Regions from separate parts of the Glaciecola punicea genome, predicted to be linked through region 3. Evidence: predicted binding sites of a transcription regulator. Region 3 holds the regulator's gene; each other region holds the start of a gene.
The links. Region 3 encodes LexA, which represses DNA repair genes until DNA is damaged. Its sites were predicted from a motif close to TACTGTATNNNNATACAGTA; they were not measured.
Positions count from the first base shown of each region.

Region 1: the regulator LexA is predicted to act here: its motif matches at 4,495-4,514, upstream of BAE46_RS03575 (YebG family protein).
Region 2: the regulator LexA is predicted to act here: its motif matches at 2,842-2,861, upstream of BAE46_RS02520 (LexA family protein).
Region 4: the regulator LexA is predicted to act here: its motif matches at 3,729-3,748, upstream of recN (DNA repair protein RecN).

Region 1 is NZ_LZXY01000002.1:283,054-290,498, forward strand. It holds gene BAE46_RS03560 (GspE/PulE family protein) at 1-2,188, shown strand, start outside; gene BAE46_RS03565 (helix-turn-helix domain-containing protein) at 2,221-3,654, opposite strand; gene BAE46_RS03570 (HAD family hydrolase) at 3,864-4,439, opposite strand; gene BAE46_RS03575 (YebG family protein) at 4,731-5,018, shown strand; gene tldD (metalloprotease TldD) at 5,138-6,583, opposite strand; gene BAE46_RS03585 (YhdP family protein) at 6,766-7,445, opposite strand, start outside.
Region 2 is NZ_LZXY01000002.1:60,229-67,673, reverse strand. It holds gene acnA (aconitate hydratase AcnA) at 1-1,903, opposite strand, end outside; gene BAE46_RS02525 (host attachment protein) at 2,009-2,446, opposite strand; gene BAE46_RS02520 (LexA family protein) at 2,871-3,272, shown strand; gene BAE46_RS02515 (Y-family DNA polymerase) at 3,272-4,528, shown strand; partial or broken gene BAE46_RS15170 (catalase) at 4,620-4,727, shown strand; gene BAE46_RS02505 (GGDEF domain-containing response regulator) at 5,139-6,146, shown strand; gene BAE46_RS02500 (hypothetical protein) at 6,159-6,377, shown strand; gene BAE46_RS02495 (pseudouridine synthase) at 6,412-7,059, opposite strand; gene rapA (RNA polymerase-associated protein RapA) at 7,089-7,445, opposite strand, start outside.
Region 3 is NZ_LZXY01000004.1:27,687-35,131, reverse strand. It holds gene BAE46_RS06185 (cytochrome c oxidase subunit 3) at 1-573, opposite strand, end outside; gene BAE46_RS06180 (cytochrome c oxidase assembly protein) at 589-1,200, opposite strand; gene ctaD (cytochrome c oxidase subunit I) at 1,210-2,850, opposite strand; gene coxB (cytochrome c oxidase subunit II) at 2,853-3,980, opposite strand; gene lexA (transcriptional repressor LexA) at 4,303-4,923, opposite strand; gene plsB (glycerol-3-phosphate 1-O-acyltransferase PlsB) at 5,178-7,445, shown strand, end outside.
Region 4 is NZ_LZXY01000005.1:46,076-53,520, reverse strand. It holds gene dnaK (molecular chaperone DnaK) at 1-1,746, opposite strand, end outside; gene grpE (nucleotide exchange factor GrpE) at 1,902-2,555, opposite strand; gene nadK (NAD(+) kinase) at 2,824-3,699, shown strand; gene recN (DNA repair protein RecN) at 3,826-5,499, shown strand; gene BAE46_RS07875 (outer membrane protein assembly factor BamE) at 5,588-5,944, shown strand; gene BAE46_RS07870 (FimV/HubP family polar landmark protein) at 5,983-7,445, opposite strand, start outside.

The DNA of each region.
Region 1 (7,445 bases), on a different contig from region 3:
GCACACTCAGTTGAATGAGTCACATAGCTTAATGGCGGCATATCAACGAATAGAACCCTTGATTTTGCGAGTTTTTAACGCTAAGCGCATGTCCTTATTTCAGCGCCGGCTGCAGCATCAAGACTTAGTAGCCCGTTTTAAAACGGGCGAAGAAACGCGCGAAATTAAAGTATCGATGAGTCCGCAGTCTATTGTCGGCTATGTTGCCATAGCGCAGCAAGCCCTCATCATTAACGATCCCTATAACGACGAGCTCCTAGAAAACATACATTCCAGACTACGCTTTGACGAAAAGTTTGATCAGAGCAGCCAATTTAAAACCAATAACATTCTGTGTATACCGGTAATGAACGCGGGTGTGTTAATGGGTGTTATGCAAATAATAAACACCGACAACAGCGCTGGGTTTAGTGACAGCGATCTTAGCTTGGCACTTGCAATAACTGACAAGCTTGGGGATAAGTTCCGATATGAACTTGGCGGCACTAGCAAGCCTTTTGATTACTTAGTGCATAAAAACTTAGTCAGCCGTAAGATTATAGAAGAGCTCAGTCAAGACTCAACCATGAAAGAGTCGGTGCAGCGCCTAATATCGGAACATCACGTTGCTGAGAAAGAGATTGGCACTGCAATAAGCGTGCATTATCAGGTACCGTTTATACCTTACTTTCCTGACAACTATCACTTATATCAAACCGACACTAAGCTCAACCTACCTTACTTGAAGCGTAATTACGTTGCCGTATTAGCCGATATGCGCGATGTACGCGATATGCCTATTGTGCTTATGTCAGAGCCTAACAACGCTTCGCTGCTAATGGAAATAGAAAGTGCATTAGGGATAGATAGTTATGAAATAGCGGTAGGTCTACCCAGTCAAATTTTACAATATTTAGGCGAAAACAGCAGCGGCGCAGGCCCTGGTGAAATGGATGAGATACTCGACGAAATAGGCATCACGGGCGATGACGACGACGGCAATGAAGACTTAGCAGAAGATGCACCAGCCGTTGTTAGGCTGGTGAGTCGAGTACTTCACGACGCAAAAAAACTAAACGCATCTGACATTCATATTGACCCAGAAAAGGGCGCAGCAACACGCGTCAGAATGCGGGTGGACGGCGTGATACGTGACTTCACGCAAGTACCGGCTTCGCATCATAGCGCGGTTATTGCGCGTATTAAAATTATGTCAAGTTTGAATATTGCCGAAAAACGGGTGCCACAAGACGGCAAATTAGCCTTTAAGATGTCTGGGCAAGCGGTAGAAGTGCGCGTTGCCACTATTCCTACTATTGCTGGAGAAGGCGCCGTCATGCGTATTTTGGCTGCAGGTAGCGCCATGCCTATAGGTAAAATGAACCTGTCGAAACGTAATCTTGATATGCTTGAAAACATGGTTAAAAAACCACACGGTATATTATTAGTGGTTGGGCCTACCGGCTGCGGTAAAACAACAACCTTACACGCAATATTAGGCTACTTAAATACGCCGAATAAGAAGATATGGACTGCTGAAGACCCAGTAGAAATAACCCAAGCCGGCCTGCAGCAGGTGCAAGTAAATCCTAAAATCGGCTTTACATTCGCCAATGCACTGCGCGCATTTTTACGTGCCGACCCTGACATTATTCTTATTGGTGAAATGCGCGACAAAGAAACAGCGCATGCAGGGATTGAAGCCTCGCTGACGGGTCACTTAGTGCTGTCGACCCTGCATACAAATTCGGCGCCAGAAACCATTGCGCGTTTATTGGATTTGGGCCTTGATCCTGTTAATTTCTCAGATGCCTGCGTGGGTATTCTAGCGCAACGTCTTATTAGAACCCTTTGCCCAGATTGCAAGAAGGAATATCCGGCCTCACAAAGCGATATGTCTTTTCTTAAACGTCAGTATGGCGATAAGTTCTATGCTGAGTTAGGCTTAGCCGATGAGATAATGCTGTATAAAGCAGCCGGATGTGGCAGCTGCGGTGATAGCGGATATAGAGGGCGAACCGGCGTTCACGAGCTGTTAGCGATGACTGACGATTTACGGGCCTTGGTCTATCAAGAGTCTGCAGCCAGTGAAATGAAAGCTCAAGCGATACTTGACGGCATGAGAACGCTGACCCAAGACGCTGTTTTAAAAATCCTCAAGGGCGACACCGATATTTCTCAGATAAAAATTCTAAGCGGTCACGATTAAGCCTATGTAAGGCATCAAACTTAGCCCACAGCCTAACTAGCCCCTTGCACCGTCATGTATTTAAGCAACATTGATGGTGCAAAGCCAAACTCAAGTTTAAAACACTGCGCAAAATAAGAAGGCGAGCTGAAGCCAGTATCAAGCGCGACATTCGTCACACTGTCACCATTTAACAGCAGGTTTGTTGCCTTGTGTAGCCGAAACTTTCTAAGCGTTTCAACAAAGCCTAAATGATAATGCTGGTGTAACCTTCTTGTCAGTGTTTTATCTGTCATTAACATTATGTTTGCGGCTTGGGGTTTATTAAAAGACTCCTCGCAATAATGGTCTAGCAAAAGTCGATTAAACTTTTTAATAAATCGGCTCGACGCAAGATCACCCACATCTTTTGATGGAGCAGCATAAGTATTATAAGTCGAAATACAATCTTCAACCTGCAGACTTATTTGTGAGTCACTGCTGCAATTTGTTGGTGCATCGTTTTTCTTTGCTTGCGAAAGTGGCGTTGAGGCGCATGAAATTGATGAGGCACTGTTAGGCGCTTGCAGTATTTCATCTTGATCAATCTCGCCTGCTTTGGTGCTTATATTAGTGGCAGTAGGTTTATCCAGAATCGGTAGTTTTAGTGTAATTTTGGTTAAAAACTGACGCGCACTCGTAACCTTTAATGAACCCCCTACTTTGCGAAGTAGGGATTGCATGCTAAGTAAGTTAATCGGGCCATAGAGCTGAGCATAAACTATCTGTGGGCATTGACTAATAGCATTAGCTGCGCTTGAGAGTGCATTGGTAATTGTGTCAGATATGCCAGCCCCATTGTCAGACACACTGACAGTAAATACCTTATCTTCTATAAAAGTGTTGATAAATACTGTTAAATTAGATTTATTATGGTTGTGCTTGAGAGCATTGCTGAGTAGTTCATGAATGGCCTTGCTAAACCAGATTGGGCAGACGCTAATATTTGTGTTGTTAACATCGTCAATATGATTGCTGAAATTGATAGTAACAGGCTTATCCGCTAGCCAGCTTAGCTGCTCAACGATAATGTTGGTGGGCAAACAAACCCAGCTTTCGCTGATGTAATAATGACTTAAGCTAACTTCATAACGACTATGGTCTTCAATAAGCGAATCTAGCACACACCGTGGTGTTATATTATTAGGTGCATTATGGCAAACAGACTTACACTGTTTTGCGCTGCGCAAAGATATGCAAGATTTGTGTGCAGTTAGATTGTCTAGACATAAAAAGCTATACCGCAAGCGCTTGGCAAATACCCCTAGTATAAAAGCCAGAATAGCGGTAACACTCATCATTAAGACGGAAGTGCCTAGACCAAAAAATACAAACTGTGGCAAAAATACTTCGTATTCGACGCCTGTGTCTGCTCGCGCAACACAGGGCGATATATAACATGTGCCGACTACGCATGACACGGCGCCATTCCTTAAAATAAATCTCATACTACATCCTTTTAATACTACTTCCTTTTAATACTACATCCATTGGGCATAAGGATATTAAGTGTTTGTATATTGACGCTTTACGATAATACCTTTTTAAATATTCTCCACTCAATGTATACAATCCACACTTATTGCACAATCAAAAATAGGTCGGCGACTGTCAATTTTCGGACGTTTAAATGTGTTGTTTGTGCTTGTAAGCTAGGTTAATCCTGCTGTGCAGCAATATAACGTAGATTCTTACCGTAGTCATATAAATGTTCATTGCTTTCTTGCTTATATAACCAAGCCTGCATATTAGCGTTGTGAGCGGCTTGAATATCATAAATGTAGTCGCCTATGTAGGCAATATCAGGCGGCGCGATTTGCCAGTTCTTGGCAATGCTGAGAAGGCCAGTAGGGTCGGGCTTCGCGGGTGCGTCATCTCGTGTGAGTACTATATCGATGGGAATATTGTTATTAGCAATTTTAATTTGTGTCGCTAGCTGGCAGTTACGAGTGACTATCGCTAGAGGCAGGCCCGTTGCCCTAGCCTGATTGACAAAGGTTAACGCGCCCGGCAGCCAGACAGAGGTATGCGCGTCTTGTATTTCATGGTCCAAAACTATTTGATTTGCACTAGCACGCTCTATGGGGCAATCAATGCGTGCGATATAGCTCAAAATATCATCTTCTTTAGTGCAACCAATCTCTGCTTTTAAGGTGACAAAATCCAAGCTGGTTTTGACTAAGGTATCGTCCAAATCAAAGATAATGGCCCTCACATTTGAAAAATTAAACATGCTGCTTATCCTTAGGCCTGAAAATTACTGACGTCGACCAATGCCAATTTAAATAAACTGTTTATTTATACAGTATAAAACGTTATATTAGTCAAGCAGGGTGGTTTTTAATCCAGTGTGAGCATAACATGCTTTGCTAATAGCGCTGTGAACAACTTTATACAGAACGCTTTTAGCTCAGAGTATTATTTACAAACGCTTAATAAGAAAACCTGATACGGTATTTAAACATTCATCAGGTAATTTAAGACCACAAATTTTTCAACAACTCATCAACCATTGGAGTGCAACATGGCAGTCATTACGCAATATGTAGTGCAACATAAGGGAGTCGACAAATTGGTCACCACCGACAAAAAAGAAGCCGATCAATACGATAAAATGCTAGAAGTCGCCGACAATCTTACCGCCTATATTCAAGCAAAAGGAGTAAAACTTAGCGAGGAACTCGCAGAAGAGTTAGGTATATTATTGGCAAAAAACAAAGAGTCAGTCAGCAAGATCTTTAAAGGCACTTCAGCAGACAGCTTGCTAGAGCAAGAAAACGCTGAAGTGATAGAGTTGAAAAAGGCAAAGTAATGTTTATTTTACCTAATTAGGCTTATAAGAAGGTCAGTACTTACCTTCAGTATCATGCTCTTTAAGCCTGTCACTCATAATGTCATCATCCGTAAGTATCGCTTAGCTGTTATACTCAGTTAAGCGGTCCCGCCTACCGTCATTTGATCTACTTTAAGGGTAGGTTGGCCCACACCAACAGGCACAGATTGACCATCCTTACCACATACGCCAACGCCCGCATCTAAGGCTAAGTCGTTCCCTATCATAGAAATCTTTTGCATCGACTCGGGGCCGTTACCAATCAGCGTTGCTCCCTTAATAGCGTGAGTAATTTTACCCTTTTCAATAAGGTAGGCTTCTGAGGTTGAAAACACGAATTTGCCCGAGGTAATATCTACTTGTCCACCACCAAAATTAGGCGCGTAAATACCTTTATCCACTGACCCAATAATGTCCTGTGGTGAATGTTCACCGCCCAGCATGTAGGTATTGGTCATACGCGGCATAGGCAGGTGCGCATATGATTCTCGACGCCCATTCCCCGTGGGCTTTACACCCATTAGGCCAGCATTGTGCTTGTCTTGCATATAACCAGTCAGTATGCCGTCTTCAATGAGTACGTTACGCTGAGTAGGCGTACCTTCATCGTCTATTGACAGTGAACCACGGCGGTCGTCCATAGTACCATCATCAATTACGGTTACGCCACGTGATGCTACTTGCTTGCCCATACGGCCACTGAAAGTAGATGCGCCTTTTCGATTAAAATCACCCTCTAGTCCATGCCCTACCGCTTCATGCAGCAGCACGCCAGGCCAACCACTGCCTAGTACGACCGGCATCGCGCCAGCAGGTGCTGCAATAGCGTTAAGGTTAACGCGCGCCATGTGTATCGCTTGATCAGCGATTTGCTCATACCGCAGTTGCCCCGATTCAATGGTTTGTTCAAAAAAATCATAGGTTCTGCGTCCGCCAGCACCAGAGCTTCCACGCTCTCGTTTTCCATCTTTTTCTAGCAACACTGAGCAATTTAAGCGAATAAGGGGACGAATGTCGGTAGCGAATGTGCCATCAGTAGCGGCGATTAATATCTCTTCGTACACGCCGGTTAAACTAACGCTAACTTGACTAGCCTCTGGTGCTTTAAGGCGAGTGTAACTGTCCACCCTTTTAAGTATGTCAACTTTGTCGGCGTCGGTCATTTTCAGCAGCGGATTACTGCTAGTATAAAGCGCCTTATTACTTGAGCTTGTGAACCCCGTTACCGATACTTTGCGACCACTTTTGGCAATGCTACGTGAGGCTTTACAGGCTTCTTGCAGCGCTTTTAGGCTAATTTCATCTGAATATGCGAAACCCGTTTGTTCGCCAGTAATAGCGCGTACACCAACGCCTCGTTCAATATTATAGCTGCCGTCTTTTATAATTCCATCTTCTAACACCCAGCTTTCATGCTGAGATAACTGAAAATATAGATCGGCAAAGTCAATTTTGTAATCTAGAATAAGGTCTAACAACTGCGTGAGGTTTTGTTGGTCAAGCCCAGATTGGCTTAATAAATTATCGACAACATTAGGATTCAATAGCGTATCTCTCTTTATGATGGAGCCCCATAGGGTTTTGCGAGCGCTTCATTGCATGTTTCATTACGTTCTTATAGCGATAATGCAGATGCTACTACAAAACACGCCATTTCGATACCGCAGTGCTTTAATAGACATAGCAAGTGGGTGTAAAAGTATTGAGTAGTCAACACCCCCCTTGTTCAGCCGCCTTGCTCTTGTAAGTCGGTCAGACCTTCGTTGGTAGGCGGTGCAAAAGGAGGCAAGTTGCCACTAGGAATAGCCTCTATTTTGGCCGGTAATTCAACCTCAGTGCTTTGTCTGCCCGTTTCAACCAATATCGGTTGAGAAATTGTGCCCGTTATTGAATAATTAATATTAGAAATAACTTTGGCAGATGTCAGCACTTGGTCAAGTGCTAACGCGGCTAGCGCTGTAGGTGGACTAACCGTAAAAAAATAAACCAGCACCGGCAGATTCCCCGTTACATTAGGCGCGAAACTAACATTGTAGTTGAGTACTTGGGTGGTTAAATTAGTGTTGCCATATATTTCAATTTCGCCTGCTGCGCCGTCTATGAAGGTGTCACGCGTGTCTGCTATGCCTTGGGCAATTTGAATGGAGCCTTTCATGTTGTCGTAAAAAAAACCTCTGGCAAAGACATCTCGAAAATCTAAGGACAGTTTCCTGACTAAGGAGTTTAAGCTCAACAAGGTAAAAATGCGCGAGCCTTGATCACTCAACTCGGTCAGTGAGCCATCGCTCAAGGACCAGTCAAGTTGACCATCAAGATTGGCAAAGGCAATATCCATCGGTGAATCTTTCCACGTCAATGCAAATGACATATTCGCAGAGGAGTCTTTAATACCGGCATCAAATCCAA
Region 2 (7,445 bases), on a different contig from region 3:
TATCACCGCCGTCGTAAATGCTGCCGTATTTTTCAGTAAACATAGACTTGTTGACTACGCGGCTCACAATATCTTCAATTTCTTGCTGACTTGGCCATAAGTCTTTTAGATAGACGGGTTTGCCATCCTTGCTAGTGCCAAGTGACTCAGTCGTAATATCAATTTTCATATTACCCGCTAGCGCATAAGCCACTACCAGCGGCGGTGAGGCTAAGTAATTTGCTTTCACCTCAGAATGAATCCTACCTTCGAAGTTACGGTTACCCGACAGTACCGATGTAACGGTTAAATCACTGTCTTTAATGGCTTTTGACACGGCCTCGGGAAGCGGGCCTGAGTTACCGATACAAGTAGTACAGCCATAGCCCACTAGGTTGAAACCTAATGCATCTAATTCTTTAGACAATCCTGCTTTGTTTAAGTATTCAGTTACCACCTGCGAGCCGGGCGCAAAACTTGTTTTTACCCATGGCTTGACGGTTAAGCCTAATGCATTTGCTTTTTGTGCAAGCAAAGCCGCGGCTACCAGCACCGACGGATTTGAAGTATTCGTGCAGCTAGTAATGGCGGCAATAACGACCGCGCCTTCATCAAGGTCAAAATCTTGATCATTGAGTTGACAGGGAGCACTGGTTTTGGCACCAATATTCTCAGCCCCGCCCTCTGCATCAAAGCGTTCTTTTTGCGCATCAAGTGGCGCAATCGCGAGATCGTTTTGATCACTAATCCATTTTGTAAACGCGCCTGCGGCTTGGTCTAAATCTATTCTGTCTTGCGGACGTTTAGGGCCGGCAATAGCAGGCACGACTTTATTGAGGTCCAAAGAAAGTGTGTCATGATACTGGGCATTCTCTTGTGATTCACGGCCCCACATGCCTTGTGCTTTAGAATAGGCTTCAATAACAGCGATTTGCTGCTCGCTGCGACCGGTTAAGATCAAATACTTAGTGGTTTGTTCATCAATTGGAAACAGGCCGCATGTTGCGCCATATTCCGGCGACATGTTGGCCAATGTTGCACGATCAGCTACTGTTAAATGCGGTATACCATCACCATAAAACTCAACAAACTTACCCACTACGCCAAATGCGCGCAGTTGCTCGGTTACCGCCAGCACTAAATCTGTGGCGGTTGCGCCCGCGGGTAGCTTACCGGTTAATTGCATGCCAACCACCTCGGGAATAAGCATAGTGACAGGTTGACCCAGCATGGCGGCCTCTGCCTCAATGCCGCCTACGCCCCAACCAAGTACGCCTAAGCCATTAATCATTGTGGTATGTGAGTCAGTGCCCACTAGCGTATCGGGATACAGCATAGGAGTATCGTGTTGCTCATCAACAAAGGTCACACGCGCTAAGTATTCTAAATTGATTTGGTGAACGATGCCTTTTCCCGGTGGTACTACTTTGAAGTTGTCAAACGCGCTTTGGCCCCATTTTAAAAACTGATAGCGTTCTTTATTGCGTTCAACTTCAATCTTGGTGTTGTGTTTGAATGAGTCGGGCTGGCCGAATTCATCTACCATAATTGAATGATCAATCACTAAATCCACGGGCTTAAGCGGGTTGATTTTATTTGGATCGCCGCCTAACTCAAGCATCGCATTTCGCATCGCCGCTAAGTCCACAACCGCAGGCACGCCAGTAAAGTCTTGAAGAACAACTCGAGCAGGAACGAAGGCAATCTCGGTGTCAGATTTTGCGCTTGTATCCCATTTTGCAAGGGCGTCAATATCTTCACTTTGCACATACTGCTCAGCGCTATGACGCAGCAGGTTTTCAAGTAAAATTTTAGCCGTTAGCGGCAGTCGTTTAGTGTTTACCTGAAGTGATGAAAGGTCATAGTACTGATACTCTTTTCCTTGCACCGTTAGCGTGGATATATGTTTGTTAGCTGAAGTCACTTTATTCTCCTTGGTCGTCTTGCATGTGAACAATGGCCTATAAAGTTGATGCCTAATGACCAGCAGTTGAAGCGTATTAGATAATGCCAGAACATCACAGTTGCCCTATTTATTAATTAATTTCAAAAGTTCATCAATCGATTTTTCGCTACCGTCTTTACTAACCGTTTTGTCAATAAGCTTCAGTAAGTTACTGTTCATACTATCACGCATTAGCCCCAACATTTCGGGCGCGGCAATAATATCTACCGCATGAAGTTTGTCTTGTCTGCGTGCATCTTCCAAATGTTCTACCACGTCTTTGGCAAAATCTTGCTTCGCTTTGTCGGTAGGACTTACCTCTTGAGTAAGTGAGCTTTGCCCATGCATACCGCCGCCGGGCGCGACCGTGCCGGGCCGGTCAGTCACTAGGTCTTCATCTTTTAAGCGGCGCGCGCCGTTGGCCACCCCAACAATTTCTTGTAAAGAAGCGCCGTCGGCTATGTACTTATAAATAGTGGCTTGTGAACCGTTTGCTACTAATAACCAAGATTCTTTATTCATTATAGTCTCCTACTAAGATGGTGGGTTTTTAAAAACGGAATGTTGCCGATAATCATTAATTTTCGTTGTAAACATCGACTTCTGGCACGAACTGTGAAATCAATAATGTGTTCACGGTAGGCCCGTAAATTTTTCAATGGATGTGTAATCTTGTTACAGTATTTTTCCACGCATAGTTTGTGTGAGATCAATGTGGTTTCGCGCTGGAGATCTTTGCAACAGCGTCAACAGTGGTTTTATTGGACATGTTAATCCTTCTTCTTTAATCTCGATTCAGTTAGTTTTTATGCCGTACTGTACTGTTGTATTCAAAATTCAAGCCAATTTGTATTTACAGGTCAACACTTGCAGCATTGTATTTGAACGCTGGATCTGAATAAAAAACCATGGGATACTACTGTACGTATAAACAGTATCAAGAGCTATGAAAATTTCACGACAAACAATACAAGCGGGCATAACGGGTTTCGAGAGTCCTGCTAATGAGTACATCGATGTTGCCTTGAGCCTAGATGAGTTGCTCATTCAGCGTAACAGCGCCACCTTTATTGGCCAAGCCCGCGGTCACTCTATGACTGGATTTGGCATATTTAACGGCGACCTATTAATCGTAGATAGAGCAGCGCCAAGATCTAATTTTGATATTGTGGTAGCAACCTTAAACGGTGAATTTATTTGCAAAAGCATTGACCGAGAAAATCGCATGTTGATTTCGGCGTGTCCCGAAAGAAAGATATATTTACTGATGCCTGATGATGATTATCAAGAAGAAGGCATTGTTATATCGTCGGTTCGCTTGCACAGAAAACTATCGCGAGGCCGCTAATGTATGCTCTTGTAGATGCCAATTCGTTTTACGCGTCGGCCGAAGAGGTGTTCGATCCCACCATTAGGGGCAAGCCGGTGGTTGTGCTGACAAATAACGACGGCTGCATTTGCGCCATGTCAGCCTCTGCTAAGCGCTTAGGCATCAAAAGTTTTAGTCCGTATTTTCAAGTAAAGGACCTGCTGCACGAGGCGGGAGCAATAATAAGATCGTCTAACTACGCCTTGTATGCTGATCTCTCAAGGCGTGTTTTTGAAGTCACTGGCCGATACGCACAGCAGCATGTGTATTCTGTGGATGAAGCCTTTTTAAAATTCAGTAACCAGCATTCAAGCTCAACCGCGTGGTTTGATATCGCTCAAGACATAAAGCATACCGTATGGCTAGAAACGCGCATTCCGGTGGGTGTAGGTATGGCGAACACGCCAACGCTGGCAAAAGCGGCCAGTTTCGCTGGCAAACGTTTTGATAAGTTCAATGGCATTGCGGTATTAGACAGTCCTGAGCAAGTGCACTATGTGCTAAGCAATATGCAGTGTTCCGATGTATGGGGCGTAGGCAAACGAATAGCGGCGCGCTTACATAAGATGGGGATTTATAGCGCGCTGGAATTAGCGCAATATCCGCCCGCGCAAATTCGAAAAGCGTTCTCGGTAGAATTAGAGCGTACGGTTAGAGAATTGAACGGCACGGTGTGTTTTAGTTGGAACGACGTAAAAGCCGATAAACAGCAGGTGTTTGCTTCTCGCTCGTTTGGCGAGCGAGTAGACAAGCTAGAAATTTTAAACGAAGCGATTTCTTTTCACGCGCAACGCGTGGGTCGTAAGCTCAGGCAACAAGGCTCGGTAACACGGAAAATAAGCGTGTCAGCGCAGTCTTCGCCGATGCAGCCCAATCATTACAAACGTAACGTAGTGCGCCAGTTTGTTACACCTACTAACGACGACAGAAAGCTCGTTGGCGCGGCTATTTCGGCTATGGCAGAGATTTACTGCGAAGGTGTGTCGTTTTTAAAATGCAGCATAGGCGCGATAGAAATTGAACCCGAGGCTATTATGCAGTGTGATTTATTTTCAAGTAACGACAAAGACTCAGCGCTCATGTCATGCCTTGACGCCATAAATGCTAAGTTTGGAAACCATTCTTTAAAAGTGGCCAGCCAAGGAATAAGCGACAAAAGATGGCAAATGAATAGGAAGTATCTGTCGCCTGAATATACAACCAAGTGGAGCGATATTCCAAAATTCACCTGTTAAGCTGAAACGGTAGTAATACGGGTACAAAAAACTTGCTTAATATGCACTATTCCAACGCTTTTATAATATTGCATGTTGAGATAAAACAAACCATTTCAACCATGATCGTATTCCTGAGCGCATTGTGCATGCTAAAGGCACTGCTGCACATTGCCATTCTGGATCAATTAAGCCTTTAGAATGTTCCATAAAACAATGAGGTATGATGGCATTCTTTCATCTTCAAGATGAGGGATAGCCCATCGGCTGCATCTTCATTGTCATCAGCAACGAGAATCTTTAATTGATCCAAGTCGACTTCATCACAACTCGCTATGAGTAACTGGGCCACTAAATTGTTTATATATTTCGCTGTGGCTAGCACAATCGTGTATGTTTTGGGTAAAATTAAAATTGTAAAGACTACACAAAGCGTTGCCAATTTACATACACTGGCGTTTAGCTTAAAGCCTTAAGTCAAAGCTCGCTTAGTAATAACGACCTTAATCAAGGTTTTAGCGAAATAATGTTGAGTTGGCACTTTTTCTGCTAACTTCCACTTATGACGGTGGCTGTAAAGGGTCATAATAGCGACTACTAGTGAGTCGCTGATTATTTCGGAGGATTTACATTGGCGGATATCGATTTGTCTGGCGCTCATTTGCAGTGGAATAATGATCCACTCTATGAAAATAGCGAGGTAACTAAGCAAACATTGCTAGTGGTAGACGACTATCGCAGTAATCTAGATGCAATGAACGCATTATTTTCATCACAGTACCGAGTGATTTTGCACGACAATGCAAAAGATGCGATTAACTGTGCTACGCGTGAAGATATAGCGCTTATTTTGCTCGATATTGACATGCCAATTGTAAACGGCTACGACACTTGCGCTGCGTTAAAAAACAATCCGATAACAGCGCATATACCCATTATTTTTGTTACTGCCGCGGGTAGCCAAGCAGAAGAGGCAAAAGGCTTATCACTTGGGGCAGTAGACTACGTTTCTAAGCCAGTGAATTTACCTATTTTGCGTGCGCGAGTTAAAAACCATATGAAATTGGCTTGTTATCGTAAAAAGTTAGAGCTTTTGTCACGCATTGACGGGCTGACCGGAACATCAAACCGCAGACAACTCGACATTATGCTACATCAGCACTATGCGTCTGCCACTAGGCATGGTCATGCATTGTCGTTACTTATGATAGACATTGATGATTTTAAATCTTTTCACGATATTTACGGACATGCTAAGAGTGCTCAGTGTTTAAAGCAGGTTGCTCGCACCATCATGCTGGTGCAACACACAGGAGCCGATATTGTTGGTAGATATAGCGGAGAGGAGTTTGCCATGATTTTACCCAACACCGACAGTGCAGGCGCCCTGATTATAGCAAACAAGCTGCTGTGTAACATACGTAAACTAAATATAGACCACGCTGGCAACAAAGAGCATAAAATAGTGACCTTTAGTATTGGCCTAGCCACTATAAAGACTCAGCCCAATGTTCGCCACGAAACTAGCCTTGAAGATTTTGTAAAAAAGTCCGACTACAATCTGTGTAAGGCTAAGTTTATGGGTAAGAACTGCGTGTATCATGCAGGCGTTAATGATGCAATTGAACAAGATTTATAGGTGGACAGAATTATGAAAGATGATGACCCACAGCCGCTAAACAAGTTTATTCACGATGTTAGAAATCCATTAAACAGCATTTCGCTGCACGCGGAGCTAGGCAAGATCTTAGTCGGTGATAAAGCGAGCGATCAACAAATAAAACATGCTTTTTCGGTAATTTTAGAGCAATGCAAAGTTTGTGAAAATTTGCTGACAGAGCAACGAATAAAAAATGATGAATCAGATTAAAACAATTATCGGCCTAAAAACTAAAATAATAAGCTTAAAAGAGGTAGGGCGTCTCAAAGTATAAAGCGTTGCCCGTTACAGGATGCATAAAGCTAATATTAAAGGCATGTAAACATAAGCGGGAAGACAGTGCTTTGCCTTCATCGCTTGCATACAGCCTGTCGCCCAAAATAGCATGTCCCATAGATAACATGTGTACACGCAGTTGATGCGAGCGCCCAGTAATAGGCGTCAGTTTAAGCAGGCTAGATACCTCGTCACTACTAACGAGCTCCCAGTGTGTACACGCGGGTTTTCCATTCTCCCAATCGACCATTTGCATAGGTCTGTTGGGCCAATCGCATACGAGCGGCAGCTCAATAGTGCCCGATGTTTGTGGAGGCAATCCTAATACTCTGGCGTAGTAAGTTTTACCTACTTGACGTGTTTCGAACTGTTTAGAAATATGTCGGTGCGATGGTTTATCAAGCGCCATTATAAGCAGGCCAGACGTGGCCATATCTAATCTGTGCACAATGGTGGCACTTGGCCACACTCGCTGCACCCTTAGCTGCAGCGAATCTTTGTGCACGGCATGTTTGCCCGGCACTGTTAGCAGCTCGCTTGGTTTGTTAAACACAATAAGGTGTTCGTCTTTATAAACCACCTCAAACACCGGAGTTTGGGGTGGGTCGTATGCCATTAACGGTCTTCTCATGCGGTTAGGGCTGCTTATTTAGGGTTATTAACGACCACTCGCACACTGTCTAAAATGGGCTCAGCGTCTTGGATTGTTTTAAGCAGTTGTTGCTTTTGCTTCACCAAGAAATCAATTTCTTCTTGGCGAATAGAAGGGTTGTTTATTTTGAGCTCGCTTAGTCTGTTAATTTCCTCGCCTAGCTCATATTCCATGTTGATTAAGGCCGCTTTTTTGACGTTGGCCAACTCTGCGCTAGCCACTTTTAAAGCCGCTGTAATAGTTTGCGCAATCGGTGTGGCCAAAGCCGTGATTAACTGATTTGCCATTTTCGGCTTAACTTTAAATATGTTGGTGAATTCGTCATTGCACACTGTCAATTTGGCGTCTAA
Region 3 (7,445 bases):
AATTTTAACCGAATTGCGCTTATCGGTTTCTAAGCTCGTGTGGGCATAGTGCAAAGTCACTGATGAGATAAGCAAAATAATCGTATTGGCAAGTGGTAGACCAAACCAGCCCATTTGAGTAGAGGTATCGCCACCAGGAGTAGTAAGTAAAGGCCACACAGCTTCAAACGTTGGCCACAACACTTCATTGGTCATTGCATTGTTAGAAGCACCGCCTAACCAGGGTACTGATATGGTTCGCGCATAAAACAGTGCACCAAAGAAGGCCGCAAAGAACATCACCTCAGAAAAAATAAACCATGCCATGCCTTGACGGTAAGAGCGACCTAACTGGGCGCTATACAAACCTGACATTGACTCATCAATTTGGTTTTTAAACCACCCTACAATCATTACCAGCAGTAAACCTAAGCCAGCAATTAGTGTGTAAGCACCGTAGCCATCTTTATCTCTGGTTGATTCAATAATGAAATTACCAGCGCCTAGCGCAATTAAAAATAAAGCAACTGCGCCAACAATGGGCCAAATACTTTGTGCTGGTACGTAGTATTTTTGGTATTCTTCTTCAGCCATTTTATGCTTCCTTCCTTAATTCATCGCTACATTGACAGTTTCTTTATCAACCGTTCTGGTAATGTCATATAACGTATATTGCAAGGTAAAAAATGTTATATCTTCGGGTAGTTGCGGATCAACATAAAATACCATGGGCATAAGCGCTTCTTCGCCTGCCTTTAAAGGCTGATGCTGAAAACAAAAACACTCCGTTTTGTTGAGGTATAAAGCGGCAGTGCCAGGCGACACAGAAGGCACCGCTTGCGCGATAATATCGCGGTTTGTTGGGTTTCGAACGTAAAAAGCAACTTCGTTCATTTGCCCAGGGTGAACGTCAATCTTACGCGTTTGTGCAGTAAACTCCCATGGCATACCCGAGTTGGTGCGAGTGATAAAATCTACCGTAATAGTGCGCGTTTCGTCAATATCGGTGGCTGTGTATACGGCAGCCTCGGTGTTTGTTTTGCCATTAATGCCAGTCACTTTGCAAAAAACGTCGTATAGCGGCACTAAGGCAAAAGCGAAGCAAAACATGCCAGCAACGAGCAATAAGATTTTATTCACCGTTTTTGTATGGTCTAACGGCGTTCTTACCCCAGCATGGGCACTTTTATCTACCTCATCATCATGTTTATTATCTTGCATATAAAGCTCCTACCTCACTATTGGTGGCGTTTCAAAGGTATGATAAGGCGCTGGTGAAGGAATTTCCCACTCTAAACCTTCTGCTCCTTCCCACACTTGGCTAGACACTGACTCACCTTGGTGACGACACGCTTTTATAATAAGCGCTAAGAAAATTAGCTGTGATAAACCAAATGCGAAGCCTCCGACTGAAATCCATTTATTAAAATCAGCAAACTGCAGCGCATAATCAGGAATACGCCGTGGCATACCCGCTAAGCCGACAAAGTGCATAGGGAAAAACAACACATTTACCGACACAAGCGAACACCAGAAATGCCATTTTGCTAAGGTAATATCGAACATCTTACCGGTCCACTTTGGCAACCAATAATAAACAGCTGCCATAATTGAGAAAATGGCCCCAGTAACCAGCACATAGTGGAAATGCGCAACCACAAAGTATGTATCGTGATACTGAAAGTCCGCTGGCACTATCGCAAGCATTAAGCCTGACAGACCGCCAATGGTGAATAAGACGATGAAGGCGATAGCAAACATCATGGGAATTTCAAAGCTTATTGAGCCGCGCCACATAGTAGCCACCCAATTAAACACTTTCACTCCAGTTGGCACCGAAACTAGCATAGTGGCAAACATAAAGAAGATCTCGTACTCCACAGGCATACCCGTTGTAAACATGTGGTGACCCCAAACAATAAAGCTCAATAAGGCGATTGCACCGGTCGCGTAAACCATCGACGCGTAGCCGAACAATTTTTTACGTGAAAAAGTAGGCACTATTTGCGAAATAATACCAAAGGCTGGCAATATCATTATGTACACTTCAGGGTGTCCGAAAAACCAGAAAATGTGCTGGAACAGGACTGGATCTCCACCGCCGGCCGCATCAAAAAAGCTGGTCCCAAAGAACTTATCGGTTAAGACCATGGTCACCGCCGCGGCTAACACTGGCATTACTGCTATAAGTAAAAATGCGGTAATGAGCCATGTCCATACAAACAGAGGCATTTTCATATAGGTCATGCCAGGAGCACGCATATTAAATATGGTAACAATGACGTTAATGGCTCCCATAATTGAACTGATCCCCATTATGTGCACAGAAAATACAAACAAGGCGGTGCTGTCACTACTATAAGTAGTTGATAAAGGTGCGTAAAAGGTCCAACCAAATGCGGGACCACCGCCTTCCATAAACAAAGAAGAAAGCAATATTAAGAACGCGAAAGGTAAAATCCAAAAGCTCCAGTTATTCATGCGTGGCAAGGCCATGTCAGGCGCACCAATCATCAAGGGTATCATCCAGTTAGCCAAGCCGGTAAAGGCCGGCATTACTGCGCCAAATACCATTATTAATCCGTGAACGGTGGTCATTTGATTAAAGAAGTTAGGTTCTACAATTTGCAGGCCTGGCTGAAATAGTTCAGCGCGAATGACCATTGCCATCGCCCCACCCACCAAAAACATAATGAATGCGAACCACAAATATAGAGTGCCTATGTCTTTGTGGTTCGTAGTGAGTAACCAACGCGATATACCATATGGCGCCTCGTGGTGGTGATGATCATCAATATGATCGCTAGCAACGTGGTCTTGAGTATCAGCGTCGTGGTCGCCCGAATGGGTTGTATCAGTTGTGCTAACCATTGTTATTCCTTACCATACATAATTGCGTTAATGTCTTTTGCTTGCACAATATCGCCAGTATCATTACCCCAAGCGTTACGCTCATAGGTGACTACCGCCGCTATTTCTGACATTGTTAGTTGTTTAGCAAATGATGCCATTGAGGTACCTGGACTGCCTTCAACGATAATTCTGATATGTCCGGGAATGTCCTCAAGCGCAAGAGCAGAACCTTTAAGCGCCGGAAATACACCGGGTAACCCCTCACCGTTTGGCATGTGGCAGGCTGCGCAAACGGCACCATATACTTTTTCACCCTGGCTCATAAGCTCATCCATGCTCATGTTCATAGACAGCAAGCGCTGTTCTTCGTCACGAGCACGCTGCGCGATGGCCTCTTGCTCTGCTACCCACGCGTCATATTGCGCGGGCTCTTTCGCGACTACCACAATGGGCATAAAGCCGTGGTCTTTACCGCAAAGCTCAGCGCATTGTCCTCGGTAAACGCCAGGCGAGTTTACGTTTGTCCACGCTTCGTTGATGAAACCTGGGTTGGCATCTTTTTTAATGGCAAAGTCAGGCATCCACCAAGAGTGGATAACATCGTCTGAGGTGATTAAAAATCTGATTTTCTTACCCGTGGGAATAACTAGGGGACGGTCTACTTCTAGGAGATAGTTTTGGGTTTTTGTTAACTGGTTACGTATTTGACCTTGCTCTGTTGCCAGAACCGAAAAGTACTCAACATCGTTGTCCATGTATTTATAGTGCCATTTCCACTGCGAACCGGTGACTAACACTGTTACATCAGGTTTGCTGACGTCTTCCATATCTATCAGCGTGTAAGCCGCTGGTACGGCCATGAATATCAAAATAACGAAGGGAACGATTGTCCAGACCACTTCCACCGTTAAATTTTCGTGAAAATTAGCGGCTTTAGCCCCTTTAGATTTGCGATGGACCACCATCGAATAAAACATAAAGGTAAACACAACCACCCCTATTGCGATGCACACATAGAACATAAGCATATGCAAATCATAGACTTGGTTACTAATACCGGATACGCCGGGGCGCATATTTAAATTTGACCGGCCTGTATCTATCGCTTGCGCCGCAAAGCTTAAGCACACAATTAAAAGCACGGACATATAAGAGATAAAACTGCTGAACTTCACGCTAACACTCCCCCTATGTTTACAGCTAATGAAAACTTTTTTAACCGAAGCGGCGCTTTCATTTTTGTAGAAACAAGTTTAATTTTAAGTAAGTAATTTGTATAATTTTTGTTAATTACAGGACAATAATCGTTCAAATGGCGTCGTTAGTCTAGTTTTTTATCTTTTTATTTGCTGCTAATCATCGTATTTTCCGAACTGTTCAAAAAGTAGACGCAAAAAAAAGGGCCCGTTTATTATTACGGGCCCTCAAATGGCATTGTGAAGTGAACCTTTTTGTCAATTCCTGAGTAAGTTACAAGTCCACGTGATCGCGTATTACGCCTACGGCTAAACCCTCAATAGTAAAAAATTGGGATGCAAGATCCACACGAATAGGTGGAAAACTGTCGTTTTCAGCGTGTAGCAAAATTTCGCTACCTTTACGCTCGAACCTTTTAACCGTTACGTCCTCGTCAACGCGTGCAACCACTACCTGACCATTGTTAACTTGGTCTGTTTTGTGCACAGCCAGCAGATCGCCGTCCATTATACCAATGTTTTTCATACTTTCACCTTTCACGCGTAACAAGAAGTCGGCGCGAGGAGTAAACATGGTAGGGTCGCATTTAAATCTAGATTCAACATGTTCTTGGGCTAAAATAGGCTCACCGGCAGCAACTTGACCAATTAATGGCAAGCCATCTTCAATGGGATCCTCAAGCTCTACGTTTAACTTAATACCGCGAGACGTCCCTGGTAAAATTGCAATAACGCCTTTTTTAGCGAGCGCTTTAAGATGCTCTTCTGCAGCGTTAGCAGATTTGAAACCTAACTCGCGCGCGATTTCCGCTCGTGTAGGCGGCATTCCCGTGTCTATCATAGTACGTTTTACAAGTTCTAGAACTTGCTGTTGCCTTGGTGTTAGTGGACGCATAAACAGCCTGTTTTTCTATACAGTAGATCTGAGTATATCCACAAACAGTGTTTTAGCAACAAGTATTTGTCTATTTGATGTAAACGGTAATGCCATATCACAGCATAGCGCAATATACCCATCGAATGAGACAAATGCTGATTACATTAAGGATCTTCGTGCTAACATTACAACAAAATTTTCGCAAAATATAGAAAACCGCAGTGAAATTTGCTTTTTCATCCCGCTGCATCCGCCTTAGTTATGGAGTACTTATGAATTGGATGGCCTCGTTTTTACGCTCGTTCTTGACCAAACCAATCGGCTGGCTGGTCAAAGTAAAAAGTATACCCTCAGACTTAGAAAATGAACTTGGCATCGACAAAACCAGGCCTATTGTATATTTACTGCAAACAAAATCATTCACCGACTCGATAGCGCTTGAAAAATCAACTGCGTTTCTTGGCCTTCCCAGTCCACGTAAAAAACTTGCGCTGGTGGATCACGAGCATAAACGAAGCTACTATCTCAATAGACCGCAAAACATCTTTACGCGCAAAGTAAAGCCCACCACTATTGAAGATAATTTTACCGAGATGTTTCAATACCACCGGCAATATGACGATCTAGATGTTCAGCTTATTCCAGTTTTCATTTCCTGGGGACGCTCGGCGGGTAAAGGTAAATCGGGTTGGGCTCAGCTAATCGCCTCAAAAGCGTCGCCAAACTGGCTACGTAAAAGTTTCATTGTGCTATTTTTTGGCCGCGATAATTTTGTCAGTTACTCAAAGCCTGTTTCAACAAGACAAATGGCATCGCTAAGCGGCAGCGATCAACAGATAGCACATAAATTAATCCGCGTAGCGCGCACACACTTTCAGCGTAAACGCCAGGTATTATCAGGACCAACGCTGCTTGAACGTCAAGAGTTATACAACTCTATTTTAGGCGCAAGGGGCGTAAAACAAGCCATTGAAGATGAAGTTGCCAACAAAAACATCTCCCCCCAAAAAGTCCGTAAACAAGCGAAGAAATACGTAGATGAAATAGCTGCAGACTATCGCGAGGGCCTAGTGCGCCTTGGAGAAAGACTGCTGGCACGCATTTGGCACCGTATCTACGACGGTATTGAAGTCAAGCACGCTGAACGCGTGCGTGAATTAGCCGCCAACGGACATGAAATTATTTACGTACCCTGCCATAAAAGCCATATGGACTATTTGTTACTGACCTACGTTATTTATCAAGAAGGCTTGGTTACCCCTCACATTGCCGCCGGTATCAACTTAAATTTTTGGCCTGCTGGACCCATTTTTAGACGCTGTGGCGCATTTTTCCTGCGCCGTAGCTTCGTAGGCAACAAGCTTTACAGCAGTATTTTCAGAGAATACTTAGAGCTTTTGTTCAACAAAGGCTATTCGGTGAAGTACTTTCCAGAAGGGGGAAGAAGTCGTACCGGTAGATTACTACCACCTAAAACAGGCATGCTCGCTATGACGCTGCAAGCGGTCACTAAAGGCGTGAATCGTCCGGTGTCTGTGGTACCGGTTTACTTAGGTTACGAGCACGTAATGGAAGTAAAAAGTTACCAGAAAGAACTCAAGGGAAAGGGAAAAAAGAAAGAGTCAAATACACAAGTTTTCTCTGCCATTCGTAAGCTTAAAAACTATGGCCATGGCTATGTTAACTTTGGCGAGCCTATTTCCCTACATAAGTTTTTAGACAAACAAGTACCCGATTGGCGCGACGACATAAGCGATGATGAAAAGAAACCAACGTGGCTTACGCCTACAGTGAATGTGTTAGCCAACGATATAATGGCAAGAATTAATAAAAATGCGGCCTTAAATGGCACTGCCTTGCTAGCGCTTTGTTTGTTGTCATCAAAAACGCATGTCATGAGTAAAGATGATCTGATAAACGCTATTGATGATTATCTGAGTCTATTCAAAGCCAACCCCTATAGCGCAGACGCGACGTTTCCCACCCAAGACGCTGAATATTTAGTAGAGCGTACGCTTGCCTTAAACAGATTTCAACAAAGCGAAGATAAATACGGCCTAATGGTGTCTCCTAAACAAGATAATGCCGTGCTACTGACATTCTACCGAAATAACATTTTACATATGTTTGCGTTGCCTAGCTTAATAATGGCTGCCGCTTTTGCTCATCGAAACCTCACCAGAACCGCTTTATTGAGTCTTGTTGAGCAGTTGTACCCAATTCTGAAACGCGAGTTTTTCATGTACTTTAGCCATGACGAAGTGGTCGTATATATTGAAGAGTTGGTTATCTATTTAAAGACCTGCGGCATGCTGGTGCAAAATGGCAAATACTTAGCCCCGGTTGAACCAAGCTCACCTAAATTTCACAGCGCGTGGCTATTAAGCCGAAGTATGCAGGAAACTTGGCAGCGCTATGCGGTAGTGCTGAGCGTGCTGGAGTCTGAAAAAATCATCGCGCGTGCCCAACTTGAGCGACAGTCTACCGATGTAGCTGAGCGTTTGTCTTCTTTGTTTGGCATGCACTCGCCTGAGTTTTAC
Region 4 (7,445 bases), on a different contig from region 3:
CTCTTTATCTTCACCTTTACGGGCAGCCTCTAAAGCATCAAGCGCCGTTTCAATTTTAGCCTTGTCGTCAGCGCTTAATGCTTCCCCAGCTTCTTCAACCTGAGTGCGCGTGCCGTGGATCATGCCGTCTGCTTGGTTACGCGCTTGCACTAACTCTTCAAATTTAGCGTCGGCGTCTTTATTTGCTTCAGCGTCTTGCACCATTTGATTAATTTCGTCTTCACTCAGGCCAGAAGATGATTTAATCGTAATCTTCTGCTCTTTACCGGTGTCTTTATCTTTTGCAGACACATGTAAAATACCATTTGCATCAATATCAAAGGTCACTTCAATTTGAGGGGCGCCGCGCGATGCTGGACGGATACCTTCTAAGTTGAACTGGCCTAAGGACTTGTTGCCTTGAGCTTGCTTACGCTCACCTTGTAATACATGAACCGTTACCGCTGACTGGTTGTCTTCAGCCGTAGAGAAAGTTTGGCCTTTCTTCGTTGGAATAGTCGTATTTTTCTCAATAAGCGCGGTCATTACGCCGCCCATAGTTTCAATACCAAGTGACAAAGGCGTTACATCTAATAACAATACATCTGTAACTTCGCCTGCTAATACACCGCCTTGAATGGCTGCGCCTACTGCAACTGCTTCATCAGGGTTTACGTCTTTGCGGGGCTCTTTACCGAAAAATTCAGTGACATATTTTTGCACTAGTGGCATGCGCGTTTGGCCACCCACTAAAATAATGTCATTAATTTCACCGACACTAAGGTCAGCATCAGTTAATGCTTGCTTAAGTGGTCCTAGCGACTGCTTGACTAAGTCTTCAACCAACGATTCAAGTTTTGCACGAGTGACCTTAATCACTAAGTGCTTGGGGCCTGATGCATCAGCGGTAATATACGGTAAGTTAACTTCCGTTTGTTGAGCTGAAGATAACTCAATTTTCGCTTTTTCACCGGCTTCTTTAAGGCGCTGCATCGCCAACGGATCTTTACGTAAATCAAACCCTTGATCTTTCTTAAATTCATCTACCAAGTAGTTAATCATGCGGCTATCAAAATCTTCTCCGCCTAAATGCGTATCACCATTTGTAGAAAGTACTTCAAAGGTGTGCTCGCCGTCTACTACGTCTATTTCAATGATTGAAATATCGAAGGTACCGCCGCCAAGGTCATATACCGCGATAGTATTATTGCCTTTATTTTTATCCATGCCGTAAGCAAGCGCTGCAGCGGTCGGTTCATTAATAATACGCTTCACTTCTAAGCCAGCAATTCGGCCTGCGTCTTTAGTGGCTTGACGCTGAGAATCGTTAAAGTAAGCTGGTACAGTAATAACTGCACCCGTTACTTCTTCACCTAAATAGTCTTCGGCGGTCTTTTTCATCTTTTTCAAGACTTCAGCAGATATTTGCGGAGGCGCCATTTTCTCGCCATTCGCCTCTACCCATGCGTCGCCATTGTCAGCCTTGACTATTTTATATGGCATTATACCGATGTCACGCTGTACTTCTTTGTCTTCAAATCTACGGCCGATTAGACGCTTAATAGCGTATAAAGTATTAGTAGGGTTTGTGACAGCCTGGCGTTTTGCCGGTTGGCCTACTAATATCTCACCGTCTTGTGTATAAGCAATAACCGACGGTGTAGTGCGTTCGCCTTCACCATTTTCGATTACTTTTGCCGTTTTGCCGTCAAGTACCGCTAAGCATGAGTTAGTTGTACCGAGGTCTATACCAATAATTTTACCCATTTTTATATCTCCAAAATTCTTTTTAAATGCCTCACTTTCGATGATTATAAAGTGGGGCTAGTAACCCTATTTTCAATAGGTGAATCAATAATTTTTATTTATTTTGATCTTTTATGGCCTAATATTATTGTTAAGCCCCTGTATTTATCAAAATATTAAACTTGTGTATCCGCTTTGGTAGTTCCACCGCGAGATACCATCACCATTGCCGGTCTAAGCAGTCTTCCTTTCAACGAATAGCCTTTTTGCATGACAGCCATAACCGTGTTGGGGCTAAACTCTTCGTTTTCTTGCAACGACATTGCTTGATGCTGCTCTGGGTTAAATATCTCACCTTGTGGATCAATTAGTTCTATGCCGAATTTTTCAAATGTAGACATGAACAATTTGTGCGTTAAGGCAATGCCTTCTAAAAGCGGTTTTACAGATTCATTTTCAGCATCGGCTGCTTGTGTAGCGCGCTCTAAGTTGTCAACCACTGCCAGTAGCTCACCAGCAAACTTTTCAAGCGCAAATTTTCGGGCTTTGTCAACCTCTTGGTCAGCACGGCGTCTAGCGTTTTCACTATTGGCGATAGAGCGCAGTACGCTGTCTTTTTGATCTTCAATTTTAGCTTCAGCCGCCGCCAATTTTAGCTCAAGCTCATTAGCGTATATTTTCCAATCAAAACCTTGCTCTTCTAGCACTTCGTCAGATTCAGGGCCAACAACTGTTCCCTCCAAAGGTTCTGAAGCTTCTGGCTGCGATGAACTATCCGCTTCATTTTGGGGCTGTTGCGTCTCTTTGTTAGAAGCATTTTCGTGCGTCATTGGGTGCTCCACTTTCGTTTAATTAGTCAGGTAAGTGATTAACATCACATACAATGCATTGTATTGGGTAGTATGGGGACAGAATTTAGTGCTTCAAGCTATTAAAGGTTATTTTATTGTGGTTTTTTAGACAAAATAGGCAGCGTCCTTTGTACAGCAGATTTGCATACACTTTTCCAATCTTTAGTAAATTCTGCAAATTGTACTTGCAACAGCAATAGCCTTACGTATACCTTTGTGGCACGAAGGATTTAGGCTAACTAATTATATGCATTACAAAACCGTTGGATTAATAGGAAAACCTAGTCACTCTGGGACTCATGCCAGCTTAACGGTATTAGTAAAAGAGTTAACACAACGTGGCTGTAATATATTAATCGAAACACGTATTACCGACTCCATTGATGATAAGTCTCTAACCGTGTGCTCCATGGAGGAAATTGGCAAACAGGCTGAATTAGCCATTGTGGTGGGTGGCGATGGCTACATGTTAGGCGCTGCTAGAGTATTAGCAGGTCACCCTATAGATGTGGTGGGCGTGAATCGTGGAAATCTTGGTTTTTTGACCGATATTAACCCCGAAGATATTTCGCGCCAGCTTGACAGAATATTTGCCAACGAACTGCATCGCGAGGAACGCTTTTTACTTGAAGCGCAAGTGCGCAGTAAAAACAAATTGATTAGTACGCATGTCGCAGTAAACGAAATAGTATTGCACCATAGCAAAGTGGCTCACATGATGGAGTTTGAACTTTATGTAGGCCAAGATTTTGTGTTTAGTCAGCGTTCAGATGGTTTAATTATCGCCACGCCTACCGGCTCTACTGCCTATTCTCTTTCCGGTGGTGGTCCAATTTTAGTACCTCAATTAGACGCTATAACCTTAGTGCCTATGTTTCCGCATAGTTTAACAAGCAGACCCATCGTGGTTGATGCGAATTCACCACTTACTTTGAAAGTCTCTCATAAAAATTCCGACAACGTCCAAATAAGCTGTGACTCTCACCTTGTTATCAGTTTAGCACCAGGTGATGAGGTACATATAAAGAAAAGCCCTAATTTATTGAGTTTAGTTCATCCTCCAGAATATTCTTATTTCAATGTGCTGCGCACTAAATTAAATTGGGGAAGCAAGCTGTTTTAGTACAAAACTGATCTTTACAGATGCGCAACTACTGTATATATTATCAGTAGTTTAAGAGTTGTTCAAATTTAGGCTTGAACTATCTTATTTTGCTATCTTGTTTACATTCTATAGGCTGATAACGCTATGCTAGTACACATTGCCATTAAAAATTTAGCTATTGTTAAAAAGGTCGAGTTAACGCTAGGTTTAGGTTTAACCGCTATCACAGGAGAAACGGGTGCCGGTAAATCTATCGCGCTTGACGCACTTGGTTTATGCCTGGGGGAGCGTGCAGAATCCAACATGGTAAGAGATGGCGCCGACAAGGCTGAAGTTGTCGCGCATTTCGATATTGCAAAAGTCAAAAGTGCACGTGAATTTTTAAGCGAGCACGAACTCCAGCAAGACGACAACCTTGACGAGTGTTTTATTCGCCGCGTAATTAGCCCAGAAGGGCGTTCAAAAGCTTTTGTAAACGGCATTCCGGTTAATTTAAGTCAGCTTAAAGCACTTGGCAGTAAACTGGCTTTTATTCACTCCCAGCATGCGCATTATCAATTTTTAAAACCTGAATTTCAGCGCAAGGTGCTTGACCAATATGCACAGCATTCGTCTATATTGCTTCAGGTCGCACAAAGCCACAAAACTTATAGTCACACCTATAAGCAGCTAAAGCAGCTAGAAGCGCAGCAACAGCAAAGGCTCGATCGTTGTCAACTGCTCAGCTATCAAGTTAAAGAGCTGGACGAATTTAGTATTGCAGAAGATGAATTTGCTACCCTTGAAAACGACTTTAAAAAGTTAAGTAACACCCAAGAGCTTATCGATAATACTGAGTTTGCAGTTCACACCTTAAAAACGAGTGATGACGCCAATGCTTTATCATTGCTACAAAAGAGCATTAAATCACTTAACAACGTTGCTCATTTTGATGAGGGCGTTAACGGTATAATCGAGAGTTTACAAAACGCACTTATTCAAGCTGAAGATGCGTGCAATGAACTTGAGCATTACCAAGAGCGAATTGAAGCAGATCCCGAACAACTTGCCTATATTGAAACTAGATATAGTAGCGCCATGGATTTAGCCAGAAAGCATCAGGTAAGACCAGAGGCACTTTACGAGACACATTTAGCGCTTGCACAAGAATATCAATCATTGATGGCACAAGAGGATAGCTTAACGGTGCTAACAGATGAAGTGCAGACCAACTATCAACATTATTTAGCCGCCAGTAAAAAACTTTCTGCTTCTCGCACTAAAGCGGCTAAGCTGTTATCGACTGAAATACAACAGTCTATTCGTGAAATGAACCTGCCTCACGCAAGCGTTGACGTTAGAGTAAAACAGGAGCTTGAACCAACACCAACTGCCCTAGGCAACGATATTGTACAAATATACTTGTCCGTTAATCCGGGTCAAGCTTCAGATCTCATGGATAAAGTTGTATCAGGCGGTGAGCTGTCGCGCATTGGACTAGCGCTGCAGGTTATCAGTGCCAAAGACACTCTTATTCCCACAATGGTGTTTGATGAAGTAGACACAGGCATAAGTGGACCGACCGCGTCACTTGTTGGAAGGTTACTAAGACGTTTAGGCGAAAAGGCGCAGGTAATGTGCGTTACTCATCTGCCACAAGTAGCAGCACAAGCTCATAACCAGCTATTTGTCAGCAAAGTAACTGACGGTAAAACAACCGAAACCACCTTGCTTAAGTTAAGCAAAGAAGAGCGTATTAACGAAATCGCTAGATTGCTTGCAGGCGATGAACTTACCGATACTGCCATTGCAAATGCGAAAGATTTGCTTAAAATGTGAGGACTATTTTAAATTCGAACCATTTACCGCTTGAATGGTCATACGCAGGTAGGGTAGGATGCCTGCGCAAATTTATAATAGGTATAATATGAAATCAGCTTACATTATCATCATCTTAGTCACCACCTTGTTCACTACGGCGTGTTCAGACTGGATATTCCGTATTGATGTTCCACAGGGCAATTTCCTTGACCAAAAAGACGTTGATAGATTACGAATTGAAATGACCAAAGAACAGGTTGAGTTTGTTCTGGGCAACGCAATAGTCGAAGATAGTTTTTCGTCTGACACTTGGTACTACATCTACAACATGAAAAGGGGAATGAGCAAACGCGGTGAAGACGTGCGTAAAGAACTTATTTTAAAATTTGTAGATGGTAAGTTATCGTCAATGACAGGTGATTTTGAGGAGTCAGAAGAATTTTCTACGCCCTTAGATGCCTAATTAGGTAAACAAAGTATAGGTTCATCAGCAACAAAGTCTTACTTGTTAAGATTCACTAGTAAGGCTTTTGCTTCTTCTTGCTGATCCATAGTGCCCAAACGAATTACTTCATCTAATAGTTCTTGCGCCGCTTCGAAGTCTTCCATATCCATATACACTTGGGCCAAATCTAAGTTACTAGCCTGATCTGACTCTATGCCTATATCAGGTATATTAAATTCATCATTTTGCTTGGTATTAAGTCTGCCTAATGAGCTATTTAAATCCAGCCTTTTATCGCTATCACTCATTAAAGCCGCAGCATCACTCTCTTCAATTAGGTCATCTACGTCTACAAAGCTTTTACTTGATAGGTCTAAGTCAACGCTCTTTTCTTTAGTGGCTAGTTCACTAGCAGCGCCCTTGGATCTAGGGTCAATAGACTCATCATTTGCTAATGCATCTATATCTAAGATGGCTGTAGATAGCGGATCATTTCTTAATCGGCTTGTGTTTTTATTATCGGAACCTTGCGCTGACTCATTGGCTAAATCGTCTAACATTTTATCGAAGTTGGCATCATCTAAACCTTGAACAAGCTCGTCATCTGTTAAGCTTCGTTCGTCTAGCGAATAAAACTCATCATCTAGCGCCATCGCGGCTAAATCAACTTCAATATTCTTTCGTTCACCTATCGTCTTGCAGGTTTCATTGTCTCCTTCATCTAAACAGTTGTGTAGGTCTTTAAATCCTGCGGATAGACCTTCATCTGTTCCATCGTCGCGATCATCCTCATCGTTTTGATTAGCACCCATAGATTTTTGATTGTTTGCATCAGATTTATCATTTTCATTTTCAGACTTGTTGATCCCACTATAACCGATATCATCAGTGTCTCTAATTTCAGATAATGCAGACGTATCTTCTTGTTCAGTCTGTATGGACTGTTCAGAATTTTTGCTGACTATTACTGGCTCCACTACTTCTTCAATAAAGTCTTCAACTTTACCATCGTTGAATGACATGTCGCTGGTAAAGCGTGGGATGTCGTCTAGCAACTCGTTAGCATCGAGGGTTGGGTTTGATTTTGCCTGAGCTAAAACGCTGGCTTTTTCATCACTAATATGATTTTCTTTGAGGCTGCTGTTGCTGTCTGTAGTTTTATCAATATCGTCGATGACACCGCTTAAAGGACCGTCATCATTATCATTTTCTAAATCATTTAAAAGTTCTTCAGCAAGTTTCGAGACCTGAACATTTTCTTGTGCAGTGTCAAACATGTCACTGTCGGCATTACTCACATCCAATGACTCATCTGAGGATTCATTTGAGTCTTGTGATACCGTGTCATCGATCTGGCGCCTGCTAACGAAAGTATCCTCACCGATGGAGCCAAGTAAGGCGTAAGGCTCGTCGCTAGGGTCTTCTGCATCTTTAGCCGTGTTATCACGGCTAATCGTTTGAGACTCAGACAGACCCAATTTTTCAATATTCTCATCAAAAAAGTTCTGGCTGTCGAGCT